DNA from 3 places in the Methylorubrum pseudosasae genome. Region 2 is predicted to be linked to each of the others. Evidence: riboswitches for the same ligand, from Rfam matches in the RefSeq annotation. Region 2 holds a riboswitch; each other region holds the start of a gene.
What was found. Region 2 has a riboswitch for cobalamin ahead of M2437_RS06460 (TonB-dependent receptor). Riboswitches for the same ligand answer to the same signal wherever they lie in the genome.
Positions count from the first base shown of each region.

Region 1: linked by a shared signal. The riboswitch ahead of M2437_RS20230 (TonB-dependent receptor) and the one ahead of M2437_RS06460 (TonB-dependent receptor) in region 2 are both predicted to bind cobalamin.
Region 3: linked by a shared signal. The riboswitch ahead of M2437_RS02260 (TonB-dependent siderophore receptor) and the one ahead of M2437_RS06460 (TonB-dependent receptor) in region 2 are both predicted to bind cobalamin.

Region 1 covers NZ_JAQGDU010000002.1:4,076,912-4,084,570, forward strand. Annotated here, with positions in the region: gene ccmB (heme exporter protein CcmB) at 1-496, shown strand, start outside; gene M2437_RS20215 (hypothetical protein) at 540-803, opposite strand; gene M2437_RS20220 (hypothetical protein) at 935-1,354, opposite strand; cobalamin riboswitch at 1,943-2,142, shown strand; gene M2437_RS20225 (hypothetical protein) at 2,137-2,262, opposite strand; gene M2437_RS20230 (TonB-dependent receptor) at 2,264-4,507, shown strand; gene M2437_RS20235 (hypothetical protein) at 4,672-4,962, shown strand; gene M2437_RS20240 (hypothetical protein) at 5,162-5,467, shown strand; tRNA gene M2437_RS20245 (tRNA-Thr) at 5,551-5,626, opposite strand; gene M2437_RS20250 (Maf-like protein) at 5,770-6,441, shown strand; partial or broken gene yacG (DNA gyrase inhibitor YacG) at 6,438-6,657, shown strand; tRNA gene M2437_RS20260 (tRNA-Phe) at 6,773-6,848, shown strand; gene M2437_RS20265 (hypothetical protein) at 7,228-7,650, opposite strand.
Region 2 covers NZ_JAQGDU010000002.1:1,189,414-1,197,072, forward strand. Annotated here, with positions in the region: gene M2437_RS06455 (AAA family ATPase) at 1-1,826, opposite strand, end outside; gene M2437_RS06460 (TonB-dependent receptor) at 2,150-4,309, opposite strand; cobalamin riboswitch at 4,426-4,622, opposite strand; cobalamin riboswitch at 4,826-5,034, shown strand; gene M2437_RS06465 (TonB-dependent siderophore receptor) at 5,143-7,368, shown strand; gene M2437_RS06470 (ABC transporter substrate-binding protein) at 7,395-7,659, shown strand, end outside.
Region 3 covers NZ_JAQGDU010000002.1:297,467-305,125, forward strand. Annotated here, with positions in the region: partial or broken gene M2437_RS02255 (DUF2778 domain-containing protein) at 1-595, opposite strand, end outside; cobalamin riboswitch at 1,030-1,238, shown strand; gene M2437_RS02260 (TonB-dependent siderophore receptor) at 1,402-3,546, shown strand; gene M2437_RS02265 (acetyltransferase domain-containing protein) at 3,546-4,742, shown strand; gene urtA (urea ABC transporter substrate-binding protein) at 4,758-5,999, opposite strand; gene M2437_RS02275 (urease accessory protein UreD) at 6,189-7,073, opposite strand; gene ureG (urease accessory protein UreG) at 7,073-7,659, opposite strand, start outside.

The DNA of each region.
Region 1 (7,659 bases), 2.9 Mb from region 2:
CTCGGCGGTGCTGGCCACCCTGATCGGTCTCGACCGGCTGTTTCAGTCGGACGAGGAGGACGGCTCTCTCGACCTGATGACGGGCGCGGCCGTGCCGTTGGAACTGGTGGTGCTGGCCAAGGTTCTGGCCTCCTGGCTCACGACCGGCCTGCCCCTGGCGCTCGCTTCGCCGCTGTTCGGCTTGCTGGTGGCACTCTCCCCGAAAGCCATGGGTGCCACGGCCTTGACGCTGGCCCTGGGCACGCCGGCTTTGGCCTTCATCGGCGCGGTCGGCGCGGCGCTGACCGCTACCATCCGTCGGGGCGGCCTGATCCTGGCCATCATCGTGCTGCCGCTGATGGTCCCGACCCTGATCTTCGGGGTCTCGGCCGCGGAGGCTGCCTTGGGCGGCACGGTGCCGTTCACGACCCCGCTGACGGTGCTGGCCGCCCTGAGCCTGATCGCGGCGGTGGTCGGTACCCTGGCCGCCGCCGCGGCTTTGCGCTGGTCGGAATGAACCGGGCGCGGCGCTCGGGAGGTCGCGCCTCGGTTCGCCGGATCTACTTATCGCAGCCGATGCAGATCCCTGTGTCGATCTTGTCGTCCTTCTTCTCCATGGCGGTCTCGCGGTCGGGATTGCCCGGGTCGCGCCGCACACCGCCCGCCCCGGCCGGCGGCATGGTCTGGCCGACGGCAGAGGTGTTCGGCGCGTAGATGGTCGAAGCCGGACCACCGCCGGTCCCGGTCTGCGCTGGCCTTTGGGCGGCAGCGGATGTGGCGAGGGCCGCGACCAGAACCGCGGCAAACGACAGACGGGTGATCATCGGCAAACTCCCTTGGAGTTCGAACGCACTAGACCCTTGAGGGTTCACGCGGGTCCATCGCCGGAGATCGGCCTCACATCGGTTGCGCGTATCGCTCTCGCAGGATCAGGCTCGGCAGCGCTTCGCGAAGCTCAGTCCGGCCAGCAGATCGTTGCTTCGCGCAAGCCCATCAACTGGGCCGCGCCGAGCCCGAACGAAGGGGAGGCGTCGAACACCTCTCCCGCCACGCTCACCTCGCAGGCTTCGTCGAGAGCGCCACCGGCACAGAGCGCGAGGGCACGGGTGCGGCCCTGCATCTCCGCGGCCGCGACCCGGATCAGAAGCCTGCCGGCCAAGCGGACATTGCCTGCCGCATCCTCCGGCAACAGGCCGATGCAGGTGATCTCGTCGTCGGTCGCGTAGACGAGGTGGCAATGATCGAGCGTGACGCGCTCACCGACATGGTGACGGGCCGCCGCCGCGAAGGCCGCCGCGTCCGCATGCGCATCGACTGCGTGAGCCCCGGATGGAAGCAGGAGGGCGCTTAAGAAGAAAACGCATCCGATCCGCATGGAGGACCCCACCGAACGATTCCGACCGTGCAAACTTCGCAATTTGTGGGCCGGAATGGCTCAGGGGCCGGTGCGCTCTGGGATTCGGCGGCGTCAGCGGGTCTGGCCGGTCTGCGGAGCGTGGGTGTTCTGGTTGTCGGTCGGGCCGGTCCGCGTGAAGGCGAAAACGACGAGCCCTGCAAGGATCATCAGCACGACGGGAAAAGCGAACATCCAACGGGGCATGTCTGGCATCCATGAGGCAGCATTCGGACGACCGAAACCCCCGGGGGGCCGAATGGCTCCGCCGGAGCGGATGAGTTCGGAACCGAACATATGCAATGAATGCATGCCCGATCCGACGCGCCGGCGATTGCTTTGTGCACTGCAACCTGAGAAATCATGGCCATGCCGGATCGCGATGGCGTCGCGGTCCTGCAGCCCTTCTTGGGCGTTTCCTCCCTAGACTTCGGGCCGTCCTTCGGGGCGGCCTTTTTTCTTTTTGGCTGCCGTGCGGCTTTGCTCGCGGCAGGGTCCGTGTTTGTGGATCGCCCCTCACGCTGGCATCCCCAACAGCGCCGCGCGCATTGACCAGAGCGCCGCCTTGACCGTAGCTTGACCGTTGACGGTTCCCGCAAGGGATCAAAAGGGAACGCGGTGGAGGGCTTTCGAGCTCGATCCCGCGGCTGCCCCCGCAACTGTGAGCGGAGAGTCCTTCATCACCACGTCACTGGGCATGCCTCGCCTGGGAAGACGATGGAGGGCGACGACCCGCGAGCCAGGAGACCTGCCGTCAGCCGTGGTCACACGCGAGCCATGCCGGGCGGGGTGTCCCAGCAGGTGTCGAGACGCTGAAGGCCCATGGCCGGCAGTGGATCGGCCTCGGTCGCGGTGACGTGCCACCGTCGCTGCCGAGGCATCGTTTCCATCATGTTCCCCTTTCACCGCCGCTTCTGCGGCCGGTCCCTCCTGTCCGCCGTCGCCGCCCTGCCCCTCACGACGTCCGGTCCGGTTCGGGCCCGAGCACTCCTGACACAACTCGATGAGATCGCGGTGCAAGGCGGTGCCCGGATCGGCCTGCCCGCCAATGTGCCGGCCGACGCCGTCGGCACGGACGCCGCCGCAGCCCTGCGGACGCCGAGTCTGACGCAGTCCTCACCGGTCGGCCTCAACCTGCGCACGCCGTCGCGCTCGGCGAGCCGGCTCGGTCTCACGCCGCTGGAAACGCCCGCAAGTCTCGACATCATCTCGGGCGAGACCATCCGCCTGCGCGGCCAGACCAGCGTGTTAGAGGCCGTGTCGCAGAACGGCACCGGCATCACGACCTTCGGCTCGCCGGGCAACGGACTCGGTTTCTTCACCGCTCGCGGCTTTGCCGGGCAGAACTCGATCCAGACTTTGTTCGACGGAACCCGGCTCTATGTCGGCGCCAACACCGTCACCTTCCCGTTCGATACGTGGAACGTGGAGCGGATCGAGGTGCTGCGCGGGCCGGCCTCCGTTCTCTACGGGGACGGAGCCATCGGCGGTATCGTCAACGTCGTCTCGAAGAAGCCGCTGTTCACGCCGCTCAACGTCGCCCGCTTCGGGCTCGGCGAGGACGGCATCGCCCGCGCGGCGGTCGATTCGACCGGGCCCATCGGCGAATCCCTGGCCTATCGTCTCAATGTCAGCGGCAACCGTGCCGGTGGCTGGATCACGCCGGAGGGCGAATTCCGCAATCTCGCGGTCTCGGGCGCGCTGACGCTCCAAGCGAATCCGGAACTCGCCTTCACGCTCAGCCACGATTTCGGCTACCAGGAACCCACCCGCTACTGGGGCACGCCGCTGGTGAACGGGCGTGTGCCCGACACCATCCGCTTCAACAACTACAACGTCCGCGATTCGAAGATCGCCTGGACCGATAACTGGACGCAGTTCCGGACGGAGTGGACCCCTTCGGCCGACGTGACGGTGCGCAACACCGCCTACCGTCTTCAAAGCCGCCGGCATTGGCGCGACGTCGAGCAGTACCGCTTCAACCCGGCAACGGGGCTCGTCGATCGCTCCGACTATCTCGAAATCGGCCACAGCCAGGAACAGGTCGGGAATCGGTTCGACGCAACGTTCCGCGGCGCCCTCTTCGGGCTGGCCAACACGTTCTCGGCCGGCTTCGACGTGAACCATGTCAGCTTCCGCCACGCCAACAACTTCACCTTCTCCGAGACGCCGACGAGCGTGCCCCTGATCGGATACGATCCCGGCTTCTTCCCGCCGGACGGGCGGGCGAGCCCGGCCTACGCCACGCGCACGAACCAAGCATCGGTCTTCGCCGAGGATCGGCTGTTCCTGACCGACCGGTTATCGTTCCTTACCGGGGTGCGCCTCGACGCGCCGCGTCTCTACCGGGAAGATCTGCGCAGCGGCGCGACCTTCGAGCGCTCGTTCCGCGCCCTCGGCTACCGCTTCGCGCTGCTCTACGAGCCGACGCCGGACACCTCGCTCTACGCGCAATACGCCACCGCGACGGATCCGGTGAACAGCCTGATCACCCTCTCGCAATCGCTGGCCGGCTTCGAACTCTCGACCGGCCGTCAGGTCGAGGTCGGCGCCAAGGGCCTCGTCTTCGGCGGCGCCGTCGAGTGGACTTTGGCCGGCTACCGCATCGTCAAGGACAACCTGATCTCGGCGGTTCCGGGCCAGCCGACGGTCTCGACGCAAATCGGCCAGCAATCCTCTCTCGGTGCGGAGGCCGCGCTCTCCTGGCTCCCCGCCCCCGGCTGGCGCATCGATGCCAACCTCGCTGTGCTTCACGCCCAGTACGACGACTTCACTCAAAATGTCGGCGGGGTTGCCGTCTCCTATGCCGGCAATCAGCCGATCAACGTGCCGGAGCAGGTGGCCAATCTCTGGGTCAATTGGGCCTTCGCCCGCGATTGGGAGGGGCGTGTCGGTCTCCAGCATGTCGGCGGAGTCTTTTCCGATTTCGGCAACACCGCGCGGCGGCCGGCCTACACGCTGGTCAATCTCGGACTCGACCATCAGGTCACCGCCGGCTCCCGCCTGTCGCTGCGGGTCTTCAACTTGTTCGACACGATCTACGCGGTCGATGGCAGCGCCGTGAACGGTGTCGGCACGGCCTGGGTTCTCGGGCGCCCGCGCTCGTTGGAGGTCGCCTACACGATCGCATGGTGAACGATGCACCGTGAGGCTTGAACACGGACAGCTGCACCTGTCGTCACCACGCCGCAGGGCCCCCGGGAAACCCCGCGGCCGTCGGGGGACTTGCCTGGCGGATAGCTCATCCTTCGCACGCCTTCGGGACGTGCAAAGGCGCCATTACGTTCAGGAGTCCTCCGATGCACCGCATTGCCTTCACCGTCACCGTTCTGAGTTGCCTCGGCTCTGGCGCGGCCGTCGCTCAGGCCGGCCCCCCGGGCCTCCCCGCGGGCCCGTTCCCGCCGGGCACGATCATCCAGCGCCAGACCAACACCACCGGCAACACCGTCGATTACATCATCGCCCCGGGCGCCACGGGCGCCGACACCATCACCACCAACTCGGCGGCCGGCGGTAATGCCGGCCAGCCGGAGCGTGCCATCCCGCAGGGCAGCGCGGGCGGCGGAAGCGGGGGCGGCAGCTCGCGCTAGGAACGGCATAGCCGAGAACGCCGGCTCGGCGCTGGGGATCACCCGGACGCGCCGAGCCGGTTCTTGATGCGGATAAGTCTCTGAGAAATCACTTAATTTCGTTGCGCAAGCGGCTCCCAATGCATCGTCGCCGGACGCCCCCGCGTTGGCCCCGCGGTCGGTCGGCAACACGTCCGACGCCACGACAGGGAGCGCGACGATGGGCCGGGCGGCAGCGATAGGTATTCTGACGGCGCTGACTCTTTTCAGCTCGTCGCTAGCGGCAGCCCGACTGAAAATGGACGACAAGGCGTCGCTATGGCCACGCGCTGGAGCCAGCGAGAAGATCGACTTCACCAACCGCGTCGGCAAATCGATGAGCACGCTCTCGCCAGGGCTCGACAGCGGCTATTTCATGCGATGCCTGGAAGAGGTCGCCAATATCGGCGACACCAAGGATCTCACACTCAGCGACATGGTGCGAACCTGCGTCTCGCTGCAGGGCAGTCGATCCGGCGCCAGCTAGTGAGAATGCGTTCGCACGCGAATCGAGGAAGTTTCCCGATCCGAAATCGCTTGAGCGCGCAGATAATTCGAAGCGTGGGAGAGTGGTGCCGCAAGAGGGATTCGAACCCCCGACCCCCTCATTACGAATGAGGTGCTCTACCAGCTGAGCTATTGCGGCGTCGCATCCGGCTCGTCGCGTTGACGCCCGATGGAATGTGCCGGGTCTTAGACGGCCGCCTTGTCCTTGGCAAGCTCTTGGATGCTGTCTGATGGCCGAGACCGCGTTGCGGTGCCACGGGGCTTGGGCGTAAGACCTCGCCAATGAACGAGCTTCTCACCTCCGACTCCCTGAAGCCGCAGGTTTCCGGGGGTCCTGCGCGACCGCCTCTCGTGCTCGCCTCGGCCTCTCCGCGCCGGCTGGCGCTGCTGCAACAGGTCGGAATTGAGCCGGACGCATTGCTGCCCGCCGATATCGACGAGACCCCGCGCAAATCCGAATCGCCTCGTGATCTCGCCCGCCGCCTCGCCCGGGAAAAGCTGGAGGCGGCTCAGGCTGCGGCGCGGCGTCGGGACGACCTGCGCGACGCCTATCTCGTCTCCGCCGACACGGTGGTCGCCGTGGGCCGCCGCGTGCTGCCCAAGGCCGAGCTGATCGACGAGGCCGCCGACTGCCTGCGGCTGCTTTCGGGGCGGGCGCACCGCGTCTACACGGCCGTCTGCATCCTGTCCCCGAAGGATCGGCGCCGCGAGCGCATGGTCGAGACTCGCGTACGCTTCAAGCGCCTGTCGAACCGCGAGATCGAGGGCTATCTTTCCTCCGGCGAGTGGCGCGGCAAAGCCGGCGGCTACGCCATCCAGGGTCTGGCAGCAGCCTTTGCGGTGAAGCTCGTCGGCTCGCACAGCGCGGTGGTCGGCCTTCCCTTGTACGAGACGATGAGCCTGCTCGAAGGTGAGGGTTTTCCCGTGCGGGGCGCCTGGGGGGCCGCGACATGAGCCAGTCGGTGAAGAGGACGGCGGCGGACAAGCCGCTGGCGCCCTGTCCGATCTGCGGCAAGCCGGCTCGGACCGAGACCAAGCCGTTCTGCTCGCCCCGCTGCGCCGACATCGACCTCGGACGCTGGCTCGGCGAGCGCTACGTCATTCCGGGGCCGGAGGAGGTAGGAGATGTCCTACCCACCCCGTTCGGACGACGAAAACCGCTCCCGCTGAGAGCGAGATCCGCACCCGGCAAAAAAGCTTCGCCTTCGATTGCGGGAAGGCTGGACAGGCCCAAAACCCTTCACTATACCCCCGCCAGCCGACGACGCAGCGCGACGCGGCGGATGCCCAGGTAGCTCAGTTGGTAGAGCATGCGACTGAAAATCGCAGTGTCGGCGGTTCGATTCCGTCCCTGGGCACCATCTTTCTGAAGAGCCCTAGAGCCTCAGAAAGTCTGTGTTTTCTGATCCGTAGAGTTGAGCCGACTGTTCCGCGGCCTTCTCTCTATTCGCTTTGCGCCGTGTATCGCTGACCCGCCGAAGGGGTCATGTCCCTGCCCCTTGTCTCAGATCACCTTACGCTTATCCGGCGCCCGCCGTTCTGCTGTCTCAGTGTAGGGGCGCCGCCGGTTGCCGTCCTTATCAGTTCCCTGAGTACTGCACGCTGCTGACAAACGGCCCCGTCGCTTGTTCGCTCATCGGTCGGCTTCTTCGGGACGCGATCTCCAGACTGTCAATGAGACCTGCGGGGATGGGCACCTCGCCGGTCCGCGTGATCCATCAGGACCGCGGCGAGCCCCCATCACCGGAAGCGTGCCGCGAGCTTGCTCGAAGCTCCGGGATCGACGCGGTGTAGCCGCTCCAGCGCGCGGATCGCGTCCCGCTCGACCGATTCACGATAGGCCGATTTCACCCGGTCCACGCGTTCGATGAGAACGTCGAGCTTTTCGAGTGGTGTCAGTTCACGAGATGCCTCGCTCGATCTTGCCAGCTCGTGGGCTGATTTTGCGGGCGGCATCGCGCCGACCTTCTCGGCGAGTTCACGGACGGCCTCGGAAATTATCCCGAGTTGCTGGCCGAAACTTCCGACTTCCTTGATGACCGCGACTTCGATCTCCGGGACGCCCTGGTAGGGTCCCGCCGAGATGTCCTGGCTCACCCCGCCGCTCAGCGGCGCGAAAAACGGAAACGTGAACCACGAGTACCAAGTCGGACTACCTGACATGACCCACCT
Region 2 (7,659 bases):
CCCGCACCGATTGATCCGGCACCAAGTTCCACCTCCTCGGCGATCCGGCCCGCCAGAAGAGACGCAATTGCCGCCTCCAGTTCGTAGAGAGTCGCCGCTCCGCCGGCAGCGAATTCCAAACAGGCCTGCCCGCCATTATCGTGCAGGGAGAGGTCCACGAGCGTGCCAAAGCCGAGAGCATGACTCACGACTGCATGCCCAGCTTCATGAATGGCGACACGGTGCCTGATCGTAGGCGGAAGCGGGTGACGGCCCTGGCGGATTTCAGCCAGCACCTCCTCCAAGGTCACCGCCCTGCCATTACGGCGCGCCGTTCCTTTGGCTCGCCGAACGAAGGCTTCCACGTCCGCGCCGGTCATGCCGCGTGCGGCTAGTGCCAGGGGCAGCATCGGCGCATCTGGGAGGATCTCGCGCCCGAGATGGTGGCGGAAGATCTGCGCCAGAGCTGCAGTATCAGGTTTTACGATTGCGATTTCTCTGTCCAAGCGCCCTGCCCGCTTTACCGCAGGATCGATCTTCTCCGGATAGTTCGTTGCCGCAATCACCACGACGCCCGGTCGCTCATCCACCCCGGCGAGAAGCTCAAGGAAGAGGTTCACGATCTGAGTCCAATACTGCACGTACTCACCACGGATCTGCCCGCGGTCGGAGATGCCGTCGAGCTCGTCGATGAACAGGATGCAGGGCGCTTGGGCCTTGGCCTGTGCGAAGACCTTCCGGATCGCCTGCAGCGTGCCGGACAGGTAGTCGGCGGCGTTCCACTCGGCGACCGAGGTTGCCACCAATGGTACGCGCGCAGATTTAGCCAATGCGCGGGCAAAACTTGTCTTGCCGACCCCAGGTGGACCTGAAAGCAGCAGACCTCGATGGTCGAACTCGGCCCAGCTTAACCGGCCAATGCGATAGGCCTGCAGGTCGGCTGCAGCGGCCAAGCCCCATCTTTTAGCCTCACCGTAGCCATCGAGCTCTTCTAAAGCGGGGCCGACACCTAAGTACTCGGCCTTGGCAGAGACGATCCGCTCCAGCGCCTCGATGCAGGCATCGGGCGTGCCGGTCCTGCGGAAGGCGACGGGCAGATCGGCAATGTCGATCATGCGCAGCAGATTGGTATCGATCCGCCTGGTGGGGAGGCCACCCACGACAGCCTCAACCACAAGAGCTAGACCGGTCTGATCCAGACTCGCTAAAGCGATCTGATGCTCGGCGGACCGCATCAGGTCACGCGGCAATTGCCGTTTCGGATCGGGCGCAATGCCCACGATCGGGATCCGGACATGCAACGCCGTGCCAATCACCTCGTTACCTCTCTCCGGCCGCACCTCCCGGCCGACGCCGTCGCAGACGAATAGGGCGGCATTCCTGCGGCTCAGTTCACGTGCTCTCCCAATGGCGAGATCCACAACTTTAGTATCAGGACCAAAAAGGCACTTTTCTGCGACGATCCGCACAGGCTCGACAAGATCGGTTACGTGGGTAGCTAGCGCGACGACGGGCGCCTCACGGCGCAGCCGACGAACGAGCCCAGGCTCCATCTCGATGGCGCGGGCGAGCATGACGGCCACGGCGGCGAGATCCGCAGGCACAGGTAGGTGGGCGCTCTCGGGTCGATTCGCCTCCTCCTGCGCCACGATGCGTTCGACGGCATCTTCGTCGTCGAGTATCGGCTCGACCTCGAAACCGTATGAGCTTGACCGATGGCTGGCCTTGAGTCGCTTGCGCTCGTCCTGAGCGAGGTGCTGCAGAAAGGCGCGTGCGAGTTGGTCGGAGGATGCGGACTCGGGCGAATGCGCGACTAAGGTCTTGGATGCAGGTGACAGAGCAAGCATGCGCGATCTCCCACGGCCTGGCATAGAGGCCGGCCGTCAGCTTAGGGGCTGGAATGGGCGTAGCGACGCGGCTGGTTCGACGAGGTCGAAGCGCTCGGCAAGCGTCGGCTTCCGGGGATCGCCTGCTTCATAGGCGGTATGCATTTTTTAGAACATATAGAGAACAAATACGAGGACTAAGTGAGCTTCTCCACAGGCTGAGGACAACATGCCCTGGACTGCAATGCGCCACGAGCCGACCTTCATTCCCATGCTGCAGCAGGTCCGGTCGTCAACGGTGAGCGGACCTGCTGCAGCGGACGACGATGCTTGCCCGGCGCTCGCTAGAAGCGGCCGGCGAGCGTCAGGCGCACGGCGGTGGGCTCGACCGGGTGGAAATGCCGATCGGCGACACCCTCCGCCGGCTCGCCGGGCAGGCGAGATTGGTAGAAGTAGGTGATCTGGTCGGCCCGGGCGTTCGTCAGGTTCAGGATGTCCAGCGACAGGCTCATCCCGTTCTCGAAGTTGTAGCCGACGCGGCCGTTCAGCAACGCGGTGGGCTTCGAGCGCACCGTGTTGTCCTCGATCAGCGGGCGCGGGCCGAAGTATCGGAAGCGCAGGGAGCCGAACCAGCCCAGCCCCTCGCCGAAGGTCACGCCGGCCGACGCGATGGTGGTCGGCGCGTCCGGCACGCGGCTGCCGGCCGGGTCGCGATCGGCGAACCGGGCATTGGTGACGGTGAGATCGCCCTCCAGGCGCAGCCAGGGGGTGAGCGCGTAGCGGTTCGTCCACTCGATGCCGAGGCGCCGGGTCGGCCGGCTCGGCTCGGTCGTGCCGGTATCGCCCTGGAACAGGTTCTCGGAGGCGAAGTCGAGCCGGAACAGCGCGACCGCGGTCTCCAGCCCGGCAATCGAGCGGTTGCGGATCCCGACCTCGTAGCCGGTCGAGGGCACCAGGAAGGGCGAGCGGGCGACGTTGAAGAGCGGGCTCGCCGGATCGACCGTGGCGGTCACGCCGCGCACGTCGTTCGAGTGGAAGCCGCCGCCGTAGTTCAAGTAGAGCTCGGTCTCGGCCCAGGGCCCGAGCACGAGGCCGAGCTTCGGGTTGACGATGCCGTCGCGCGCGCGGCCGGAATTGGCCGGCGTGTCGGAGCGGACGTCGGCGTAGTAGCCGTCGGCGCGAAAGCCGACGCTGGTGCGCAGCCAGTCGGTCCAGCGCAGGCGGTTCTCGTAGTAGAAGGCTGCGCTCGCCTCCACGACACGGTCGTCGAGCACCGTGGAGCGGAACTGGCGGTTCGTGGTGTTGAAGAGCCCGACGCGCATGGAATCGGTGCGCGTCTGCACCCCGATCTCGTTCTCCATCGGCAACCCGGCGAGGTCGCCCTGGAAGACGTGGGCAACCTCGCCGCCACCGAGCACCCGGTCGTCGAGCTGGCGGAACTGGTCGCCGCTGACGGGGTCGTTCAGGAAGTAGGTGAAATCGTTCCAGAGGTTCATCCGGTAGCGGATGACGTAGGCGTTCGCGCGCGTGATGCTGGTCTCGTCGGTCCCGCTCCAGCGACCCGAGAGCGAGAAGCGGCCGGTATCGCCGCCATCCGTCGGGTTGAGCGTGCCGTAGCGCCCGATGATCCCCTCGGCGACCGCGCGCTCCGGGACCTGGTTGGTGGCGTTCCACTTCGCCCAGTAGGCCATGCCGGTGACCGAGAAGCCGTCGGTGGCCGTGCCCTGGCTGTAGCGCAGGACGCTGTTGAGCTTCCTCAACCGGTCGGGCACGTCCCAGGGCCCGTCATAGGTCTGCGCCTCGCCGGCCACCAGCAGGTTGCCGGCGCCGAGCGGCACGGAGGCGAAAGACAGCGCGCGCTTGTAGCCGAAGCTGCCGATGGAGGTGAGCGCGAGGTTCTGGGCCACCGTGTCGAGGTAGTCGATCCGCACCGAGCCGGCGGAGGCGAAGTCGCCGTCGCGCACGAAGTACGGCCCCTTGTGGAACTCGACCGCGCCGACGAGTTCGGGGATCAGGAAATTGAGGTCGGCGTAGCCCTGGCCGTGGGCGTGGGTGCGCATGTTGACCGGCATGCCGTCCACGAACAGGGCGATGTCGGTGCCGTGGTCGAGGTTGAAGCCGCGCAGGAAGAACTGGTTGGCCTTGCCCTCGCCCGAGTGCTGCGTGACGATGAGGCCCGGCACCTCCTCCAGCACCTCGCCGGGGCGGGTGACCGGGCGGCTGTTGAGCTGCGCGCCCGAGATAATGCCGCCGCTCGCAGCGTCGACCGGGCGAAGCGCGCCGCCGATACCCGACACCCCACCGACGTAGCCGGCGCTGGCCGAGGCCGGACCGGCAGCAGCAGCGGTCGGCACGGCCACGGCGCTCACAGAGATCTCCGACAGGGTGACCTCGTCAGCGCGAGCGGCCTGCGCGCCCGCACAGGTCGGGGCGATACAGAGGGCGGCGGCCAGGGCGCCCGCCATGAGGCAGCGCGAGACTGGCGGAGGCTGAAGGTCGGACATCGGGGCCTCGGGGCAACGGCAGTGGCACGTCACCGCGAACGAGGCCGATGAGGGTACGGAGCAAACCGCGCGCCATCACCAACACCTGCCGACACACCCCGTCCGGCACGCTCCGCGTGTGACCACGATGGACGGCAGGTCTCCTGGCTCGCGGGTCGCTGCCCTCTCACCGTCTTCCCGGGCGAGGCTGCCCAGTGACATGGTGGCGGAAGGCTCGCCGCTTACAGTTGCGGGGGCAGCCGCGGCATCGAGCTTGCGCCCTCACCGCGTTCCCTTTTGATCCCCAAGGGGAACCGTCGCGGACATACTACCGAGCTTCCGGCTCAGGTCCGTCGCGGCCGGGCAACACCTGTCAACAACCTGCTCTCGACAGATGGACGACGATGTTCCGACTTGTGGACAGGACAATGCGGTCGAAGGAGCCACCTGTTACTGAGCAGGAACGGACAGCCCTGTGCCGGACGCGCCAGCTATCGAAGCCGCGTTCGATCGGTTGACTCCCGTACCTGCAGGACCGATGAGGGCTACCGTCAAGGTTCTCACGGTCCCGTGACCGTGAGCTAAGAGGGAATTCGGTGAAGCCCGCGAGGGCGAAACCGAAGCTGCCCCCGCAACTGTGAGCGGCGAGCCGCTGCCGAGAATGATCACTGGTGCCCCGCACCGGGAAGGTCAGGCAGAGGTGACGACCCGCGAGCCAGGAGACCTGCCTTGGCGATGGTTTTCGTTTCTCGGGCGGGGTGTCCGAAGGGAACGCATGGCCGTGGCAGGCGCTGACCGCCTGCTCTCGCGCAAGCGTGCCTGGAATTGCCCTTGTCCGGTCAAGGGCTTCTTCGATGCCGCACCGGTCAGGTCTCACGCTCTCGGAATCATTTCGAGCCGCTCGCAAGCCGGGTGATAAGGCCGGTCGTGCCGCCGCATCCGGCCCGAGCCGGGAACAGGCGCGGTCGTGCACGGTCGCCCTGGCCACTTTTCTTGCCGTAGGCCTCGATCCGGTCATCGCCTCCGCGCAGTTGGCCGCCGACGCGACCCAGGAGGTTCGGCTGGACGAGCTAACGGTCCAGGGGACCGCCGGCCCCCGTCTCGTCGCGGACGGCTATCTGGCGAAGCAGAGCGTCAGCGCGACCCGCACCGATACCCCCCTGCGGGAGGTTCCCCAGACCGTCGTCGTCGTCCCGAACCAAGTGCTCGAAGACGCCGCCGCGACCCGGATCGATACCGCCCTCGATCTCGCAGGCGTCGGCCGGGCAAACCCCTTCGCTGGCCTTGGCCTGACCGAGTTCACGATCCGCGGCTTCGCCACGGGCGAGTATTACCGCAACGGGTTCCCAATCAACCGCGGCTACCCGAACTCGCCCGACATCGCCTCGATCGAGCGGGTCGAGGTTCTGAAAGGCCCCTCGGCCTTCCTCTACGGCCGGGGCGATCCGGGCGGCACCTTCAACATCGTCTCGAAGCAGCCGTTGGCCGAGCGCACCTTCGCCGTTGGCACGCAGTACGGCAGCTTCAACACGAAGCGCAGCACCTTCGACGCGACGGGCGCCGTCAGCGAGGACGGGACGGTCCTGGCCCGTATCATCGGCGCGGTCGAGGACAACGGCAGCTTCCGCGATTTCGTGAGCAGCGACCGCTACTACGTCGCGCCTGCCATCGCCTGGCGCCCCACCGCGGACACCACGATCACGCTCGAAGGCGAGCTGATCAGCGCTGGGCAGATCTTCGACCGAGGTATCGTGCCATTCCGCGGCAACGTCCTGGCGGTGCCGCGCTCCCGCTACATCGGCGAGCCCGGCCTCGCGCCGTTCCGCAACGACAACGCCCTCGGCCAGCTGCGCATCGAGCACCGGTTCGATCCCGACTGGGTGCTGACCGCCGGCACGCAGGTGCTGGGCGGCAACATCGCGGGCGACGCCGTGCAGACGGTCGGCGTCCTCAACGACGGACGCACCCTTCGGCGCACCCTGGACCATCGCGAGCTGACTTGGTCCGACCTCGACCTGCAGGTGAACCTCGCCGGCAAGTTCGAGACCGGCCCCTTCCGGCACACCCTGCTGCTCGGGCTGGAATACGACAGCTACCGCTACCGGGAGGTGATCACCCGGTCGAATTCGACCACCAACCCGTTCTTCCTCGACCTGCTCAACCCTCGCTACGGCCAGGCTCTGCCGCCGCTCACCGTGCCGGGCAGCAACCTCCTGGAGAACACCCAGAGCTACGCGGGATATGTGCAGGACCAGATCGACATCACGCCGCGCCTGCACGCCCTTGTGGGCGTGCGCGTCGAGGACATCGGCCTGACCTCGACCTCCTACATCAACAACACCACGACGCGCCTCCAGGGCACGGCCGCGACGCCGCGCTTCGGTCTCGTCTACGACCTGCTCGACTGGGTCTCGGTCTACGGCAACTACGCGCGCTCGTTCCGGCCGAACAGCGGCACCGACCGCAACTTCCGGCCCTTCGCCTTCCAGGAAGGCGAGGGCTACGAGGTCGGTGCGAAGTTCGACCTGTTCGACGGCCGCCTCAGCGCCACCGCCGCCCTGTTCGACATCGCCCGCACGAACGTCCTCACGGCGGATCCGGTGGACCAGAACTTCAGCGTCGCGGCGGGCGAGATCCGCAGCCGCGGCTTCGACCTGAGCGTCGCGGGTTACCTCGCCCCGGGCTGGCGGGTCATCGGGACCTACACCTACGTCGATGCCGCCGTGACCCGCGACAACACCATCCCGGTCGGCTCGCGCATCGCCAACATCCCCGAGAACGCCTTCGCGTTCCAGAGCGTCTACGAGTTCCTGGGCGGCGCGCTGCGAGGCCTCGGCCTCGGCGGCGGCGTGAACTTCGTCGGCCGCCGCGCGGCGGGCACGGCCGTCTCGACCTTCGACCTGCCGGAATATGCGACCTTCAACCTGATCTCCTACTACCGGATCACGCCGGACGTGCGGGTCTACCTGAACGTCGATAACCTCTTCGACGAGGTCTACTACGACCGCGCTTGGCAGAACCGCTACGCGACGCCGGGCACGCCGCGCCTGATCACCGGCGGCGTCGCCGCCCGCTTCTGATGCCTCTCCCCGGAGCCCCGTTCCGCATGACGTTCGTGCCCCGGCCACGCCGCGCCGTCCTCCTCGGCCTGCTCGGCCTTGCCGGCCTCCTCGCACTGGCCCCAGACGCCGGTGCCGCCGAGGGTCGGAGCGCGCCCGAGCGCGCGCTGACCGTCGTCGGCCCCTGGGAGGTCGGCGGCCTCGATCCCGCGAGCAACGGCCACGCCTTCACCCGCCTGCAGGTCGCCGAGACCCTGGTCGGCGTCGATGCGGCGGGCGCCCCGGCTCCCGGCCTCGCCACCGGCTGGACGG
Region 3 (7,659 bases), 890 kb from region 2:
GGCGCTGAACACGCTGCGGGTCGGCTCGGCGGGAGGCGCGCGCCGTGGATGCGGTGGCGATCCGAGGTGTTGCCGCCCGGGCGGTCTGCGTGCGCGGCTCGTAGCGGAATTCGTCGGGCCGCCGCACTGGCAGCGGCACCGTGAGGGCGAGGCGGGCCGTCGGCGCGGCCGGGCGCGGCGTGACGGCGGGCGCGGCGTCGGCAGCCTGACCCGCGGGGAGGGCGGCCAGGGTCGTGACCGGCTCCGATGGGGCAGGCTGCGGCTTGGAAGGCTCCGCCACGGGCGGCGCCCGGAAGGCGGACACTTGCGCGGTCCGCGGGACGAAGCCGCCGGACGCGGTGTCGAGCACGGGGGTGGGCTCGAGCATCCAAGCCAGCGCGCCGGGCGCGGCCTGCACGGTCTCCGTCCCTTCGGCCTCGCCCGAAACCTGCGCGGTTTCCACGGGGGCGGGCGCGGCGCGATCCTGCGGTTGCAGTATCCCGGCGACCGCGAGACCCCCGAGGGCGGTCAGCGCGAGCGCCGCGACAGGCGGGCGGCGCCGACGGCGGATGACGGGCCGGGCGGAGCGACTCTGGACGAGCTCGGCGATGTCCATTGCGGGCGGTACTCGACAACGCGGATCCCACACGGCCTCCCGCCGTCATCTCCGGCTATCTGTGCCAGAATGACAAAACGAGATGGCTTCGCCGATTAGGGAAGGATCAACCTTAAGCCTTCGTCATTCAACGGGATCTTGGTTAATCTTGCCTAAAGCTCGGTCACGTCCTTCGAAAAACGTTCGATGCGGATTCTCAGCGGCTCCGCCGCGCCACGAGGCGGCGGCCTCTACCAACCGCTGCGGCGCAGTGCGCGCTCGATGACGGGGTCGACCGGACGATCGCCATCGTCTCGTGTGCCCGCCTTCAGGCCGACGCGGGAAACGCAGCCGCCATGGGGCTTCTCGCCGAACCTTTGTGCTCTACGGGCCACAGGTTGTGTGATGTTGTTACATTTCATTGGTTGGTCTGTTGACCCTGCGCCGCATCGCAGCGAAGTTGCTGCGGCCAAGGTTCCCCCGGACGCATGTCCGAGGGCTAAGAGGGAATTCGGTAAGCCCGTCCGGGCGAGGCCGAAGCTGCCCCCGCAACTGTGAGCGGCGAGCCACCGTCGTCGAAGGTCACTGGTGCCCTGCACCGGGAAGGCCGAGACGGGGGCGCTGACCCGTGAGCCAGGAGACCTGCCTTGGCGCGACGATGTCCCCCGGGCGGGGTGCTCCGGCGGCGTGCCTGATCGGCGAGAGCGTTCCCCTGCGCTCCCGGCGGGGCACCCGCTTGGGCCCGCACCCGAACAGCCAGAGCGCGCCTTGTGACAGTTCGGACGATCCTGAACGCCATCGACGTCCCGGCCCGGCGCCCGCCTTGGATGCTCGCCGCGCTGCTCTGCGCCGGCCTGCACGGCCCGGAGGCGCGGGCGCAGGAATCGGTCACCCTGGAGGAACTGGCGGTCGAGGGCGAAGGCCGCGGCGTTGGCAATGGCGCAGCGGACGGCCGGACCAGCGCCGCCGGCACGATCGGCCTGATCGGGCCGACGCCGGGCTACCGCGCCGACCGCGCGGTGAGCAGCACGAAGACCGACACGCCCCAGCGCGACGTGCCCCAGATCGTCACGGTCGCCCCGCGCGAGGTCATCACGGATCTCGCCGCCACCCGCGTCGATCGCGTCTTCAACTACACGCCGGGCGTAGCGCAGCAGAACAATTTCGGCGGCCTCTCGGTGTTCAGCTACGCCATCCGCGGCGTCACCACCTCCGAGATCTACAAGAACGGCTTTCCGCTCAACCGCGGCACGCCGCCCCCGCCCGACGCCCAGAACGTCGAGCGCGTCGAGGTGCTCAAAGGCCCCGGCGGCGGGCTGTTCGGGCGCAGCGATCCGGGCGGACTCGTCAACATCATCACCAAGCAGCCGACCGTCGAGCGCTTCGTCGAGATGGGCGGGTTATGGGACTCGTTCGGGCAGTTCCGCGGCACGGTCGATTCCGGCGGCGCGCTCAACGAGGAGGGCACGCTCGCCTACCGCTTCAACCTCGCCGCCGGCCGCCAGGGCAGCTTTCGCGATTTCGTCGACAGCGACCGGCTGCTCGTGGCGCCCGTCCTGAGCTGGCAGATCACGCCGGACACGCGCATCACCGTCGAGACCGAGTTCCTGCGCAACCGCATTGTGTTCGACCGCGGCGTCATCGCCCTCAACGGGCGGCTCGGGCTCTTGCCGATCTCGCGCTTCCTCGGCGAGCCGGGCCAGAGCACCTATCAGACCAACAACACGATGCAGGTCCGCGTCGATCACCGCTTCAACGCCGATTGGCAGATGCGGCTCGCCACCCACTTCAACACCGGCACGCTGGAGGGCGAATCCGCCGAGATTCGCGCCATCGCCGCCGACAACCGCACCGTCTCGCGCGATCGCAACATCCGCGACTACCGCTGGGACGTGGCGATTGGCCAGGCGGAGGTGGTCGGGCGCTTCGACACCGCCGGGATCGGCCACACCATGCTGCTCGGCTTCGAGCGCGAAAGCACCGACAGCCGGACGGTCTACAACCGCTCGACGATCCGACCGGGTTCGACCTTCGCCATCGACATCTACGATCCGCGCTACGGCCAGCCGCTGCCGCCGATCGACCGCTTCCGCAACAACCTCGAACGGATCACCAACACCGCCCTCTATGCGCAGGACCAGATCGTCCTCACGCCCGAATGGAAGGCGCTGCTCGGCGTGCGCTTCGACTTCTTCGAACAGTCGTTCCGCGAACGCATCCCGCGGTCCCAGGTCGATCAGACCTACTTTGCCGCGACGCCCCGCGCCGGCCTCGTCTACCAGCCGCTGCCCGAACTCTCCCTCTACGCCAATGTCGGCACGAGTTTCCGTCCCAATATCGGTCCCGATGCTGCCGCCGCCTCCGCCTCCGGGCCGTTCGCGCCGGAAACCGGCATCGGCTACGAGGTCGGGGCCAAGCTCGACCTCTATGGCGGCGCGCTGGCGCTGACCGGCACCGCCTTCCGGATCGACCGGGAGAACGTGCTGACGCCGGAGGCCAACGGCAGTGGCTTCTCCGTGGCGGTCGGCGGGGTGCGCAGCCAGGGCTTCGAGCTGACCGCCGCCGGCCAGATCACGCCGGAGATCAAGCTGCTGGCGGGCTACGTCTACGCGGAGGCCGTGGTCACCGAAGATCCGACCTTGCCGGCCGGCACGCCGCTCATCAACGTGCCGCGCCATTCCGGCAGCCTGCTCGCCGTTTACGAGGTGCAGGCCGGCCCGTGGAAGGGGCTCGGGCTCGGCGGCGGCGTGCGCGGCGTCGGCGAGCGGGCGGCGGATGCGGTCAACAGCTTCTCCCTGCCGGCCTATATCGCGGTCGATGCGCTCGCCTATTACCGCTACGAGAACTTCCGCTTCGGGCTGAACATCGAGAACGTGTTCGACACCGAGTATTACGAGAGCTCCCTCAACCGCTTCCGGGTCTATCCCGGCGCCCCCCGGCGCTTCACCGGAACGATGACGGTGCGGTTTTGATGAGGGCTCGCCAAGGGGCGGCCACGGCTGAGTCCGCACCGGCTCCCATCGCCGTGGGGGCCACGCCACGCACCCGCATCGGCGCCATCGATGCCCTGCGCGGGCTCGTGATGCTGCTGATGCTGGTCGATCACGCGCGGGAGTTCTTCTACCTGCACGCCCAGGTGAGCGACCCGGTGAACCTCGCGGCAACCCCGCCCGGCCTGTTCCTGACGCGGGCCGCCTCGCATTTTTGCGCCCCGGTCTTCCTGCTGCTGACCGGGCTCTCGGCGAGCCTCTACGGGCAGAAGCACGGCAGCCGCGCCGCGACCTCCGCCTTCCTCATCAAGCGCGGACTCTTCCTGGTCGCCCTCGAAGTGACCCTGGTGAACCTCGCCTGGACCCGTGCCCTGCTGCCGCCGATCCTCTACCTGCAGGTGATCTGGGCGATCGGTCTCAGCATGATGGCGCTCGCCGCGCTGCTCTGGCTGCCGCGTCCGGCGCTGATCGGCGTAGGCCTGGCGATCATGCTCGGGCACAACGCGCTCGACGGGATCGTGCTCGCGCCCGATCAGCCGGGCTACGCCCTGTGGGCGGTGCTGCATCAGCGCGGCCTGATCCCGCTGCCCTGGGGCGCGGCGCGCACCTCCTACCCGGTGCTGCCCTGGATCGGTGTGATCGCCGCGGGCTACGCACTGGGGCCGCTCTACGGCACGGGCGTCGATCCGGGCACGCGCCGCCGACGCCTCGTCGCCCTTGGGCTCGCGAGCCTCGTCGCCTTCGCGATCCTGCGCGGCCTCAACGGCTACGGTGATCCGCATCCGTGGCAGGCGGGCAAGGATTGGGGCGCGGACGCCCTGTCCTTCGTCAATCTCACCAAGTATCCGCCCTCGGCCGACTTCCTGCTCGCGACCCTCGGCCCCGGCCTGCTGCTGCTCGCGCTGTTCGAGCGCCTGCCGGAACGGCGTCTAGGCTGGCTCACCGTCTTTGGCGGGGTGCCGCTGTTCTTCTACCTGCTGCACTTATGGGCCCTGCACCTGACCTATGACGGCCTGGCCGCGTTCGGCCTTGCGGGTCCCTCCGGCCGGATCGAAGTCGGCGCCCCGTTTCAGATCTGGCTGATCGCGGCACTGTTCGCGCTGGCCCTCTACCCGGCCTGCCTCTGGATGGTGCGGCTGAAGCGGCGCAGCCGGTGGCGGGGTCTGAGCTACCTCTGACCCCGCCCGAGCCGCCTACTGATACCCCTTCGGGAACGGGTTCGGCTCGATCAGCTCCGGGCTCTCGTAGACTACGTCGAACTGCCCGTCCGGCCGGGCGCGGGCGACCCGGGTCTTGGCCCACAGGTGATGGTTCTCGTGGATCTTCACGGCGCCTTCCGGTGCGTCCTTGATCTCGAGGCCCGGTGAAACGGCGATCACCTTATCGACCTCGAAGGAACCGGCCTTCTCCACCGCCGCCTTCCACAGGAAGGGGCTGAGATAGGCGGCCTGGGTGATGTCGCCGATGACGGTCTTGTCGCCCCAGCGCTTCTTGAAGGCGGCGACGAAGGCCTCGTTGGCCGGGGTCTTGACCGACTGGAAGTACTTCATGCAGCTATAGGCGTCGGCGATGTTCTCGCCGCCGATGCCGTCGACGTCGTCCTCGGTCACGGACACCGTCACCAGCGTCTGCTTCTTGAGGTCGATGCCGGCCGCCTTGAGCTGCTTGTAGAAGGCGACGTTCGAGCCGCCGACGACGGTGGCGAAGATGACGTCCGGCTTCTTGAGCTTGATCTTGTTGATGACCGAGTTGAACTGCGTGTGCCCGAGCGGGAAGTATTCCTCGCCGACGATCGTGCCCTTGGTCACGTTGGTGATGTGCTTGGTCGCAATCTTGTTGGTGGTGCGGGGCCAAATATAGTCCGAGCCGACCATGAAGAAGGATTTGGCGCCCTTCTCCTTCGTCACCCAGTCGAGGGCGACGAGCGTCTGCTGGGTCGCCTCCTGGCCGGTGTAGATCACGTTCTTGGACTGCTCCAGGCCCTCGTAATAGGTCGGGTAGTACAGGAGGCCGTTATACTGCTCGAAGACCGGCAGCACGGCCTTGCGCGAGGCCGAGGTCACGCAGCCGAACACCGCCGCGCAATGGTCGTTGACGACGAGCTTGCGCGCCTTCTCGGCAAAGGTCGGCCAGTCGGAGGCACCGTCCTCCTGGATCACCTTCACCGTGCGGCCGAGGATGCCGCCGCTCGCATTGATCTGTTCGATGGCGAGCCTTTCCCCTTGCGTCGCCCCGGTCTCGGACATCGCCATGGTGCCGCTGATCGAGTGCAGGATGCCGATGGTCACCTCCTTGTCGGTGACGGCGAGCGCGCCCGCGCCGGTCTGCGCAAGGGCACGTCCGGGCAGGGCACTTAGCAGCGGAGAGGCGGCAAGGCCGAGCAGAAGTCGGCGGCGGAGATGGAAGTGGGCGTCGTTTCGGTCACGCGAGCGCATGTCTCTTCGAATTCCTTCGAACGTCATTCGGCCAATCGGTCCGAATGACGGCCCTGTGGCCGCCAGACGAGGCCGATGCCCCCGTGCGTATTTCGTCTCAGGAAACCGATTTGTATCAAGGGGAATTGCTGGGCGGCCTGCCCATATTTCTCGCGATGTGCCGTCCGGCTGGTCGTTTCGGGGTAATCTCTACTTTCGGCGCCGGCCGGGCGCGCACCCGCTCAAGGTCTCGAACACGATCCGGAAGATCGCATCCATGCCCGCCGACAGCGCACCGCCGTCCGGGGCGAGCAGGCGCAGGCCGAGTCCCGCGCCGTTGGGCAGCGGGCTCACGCCGGTCAGGCAGCCCGCCGCGTCGGCCGCCTGCCTCAGATGGAGACCGGCCAGGCGCGCGTCGTCGGGCGCGCCGAGCACGACCATCGTGCCGTAGGCGCGGTGAGGCCCCATCGGCGAATCCGGCGCCGTAAACGCCCTCCCGTCGATGCGGCTGCGCTCCCGCACCAGCGCACGGCCCTCGGGGTCACGGATCGTCAGGCCGAGATCGAGCCGGCCGAACGGACGGCCTTCGCCCGCGGGGTCGTGACAGGCGACGCTCTCGGTGACGATGGCGCGGGCGCCGGGCTCGGCGGTGATCTCGGTGGAAACGGCGAGATGGGCGCCCGGAAACAGGATCAGCGGATCGGGATTGAGTGCGAGGAAGGCATCCGCGGCGATGGTGAGCCGCGTCTCCTGGCGCGAGGGTTCGGGGCCGCCGCGATGCACGACCGTGCCGGCCTGGGTCGTGACATGCGCCCGTGCGCCGGCCCGCGCGGCGATCGCCAGGGTGAGGTGGTCGGCGGCGTAGAGGCCGCCCGAGGCCGATTGCAGGTAGAGGGTTGCGAGGTCGGGGCTCTCCGGATGCATCCGGAAGGCGCGGGTGATGTGGAACGGGTAGGGCGCGACCTGCCGCGACAGCACGGTGGTGCCCCCGCCGCGGGCGAAGACGAGGGACGCCTGCACCCGGCGCCCGACCGGAGGGGAGGGTGCCTCGGCCGGGGCGGGTTTTTCGGGAAGGCCGTCCAGCGACAGGGCCATCAGGGCGCGAACAGCACGGCGCGGCAGATCGCGTCGGCGACCGCCTCGACGCCCTCGCCGGAGCGGGCATTGGTGGCGGCCACGGGCTTCGCGCCCCGGACTCGGGCGGCCTCCGCCAGCATGCCGGGCAGATCGACGCCGACATGGGGTGCGAGATCGGTCTTGTTGATGACGAGGAGGTCGCAGCGCAGCACGCCGGGGCCGCGCTTTCGCGGGATGTCGTCGCCACCCGCCACGTCGATCACGAAGATCCACCAATCGACCAGATCGAGGGAGAAGGTCGAGGCGAGGTTGTCGCCCCCCGACTCAAAGATCAGGAGCTGGAGTCCCGGAAACTTCGCCTCCAGATCGTCGCCTGCCGCGATGTTGAGGGTCGGGTCCTCGCGGATCACCGTGTGCGGGCAGGCGCCGGCCTCCACCGCCTCGACCCGGGCCGGATCGATCAGCCCGGAGCGGCGCAGGCGCTCGGCATCCTCCTTGGTGACGAGGTCGTTGGTGACGACCGCGAGATCGACACCGCGGGCCTGAAGCGCCGGGATCAGCCGCTCGATCAGCGCGGTCTTTCCCGAACCGACGGGGCCGCCGA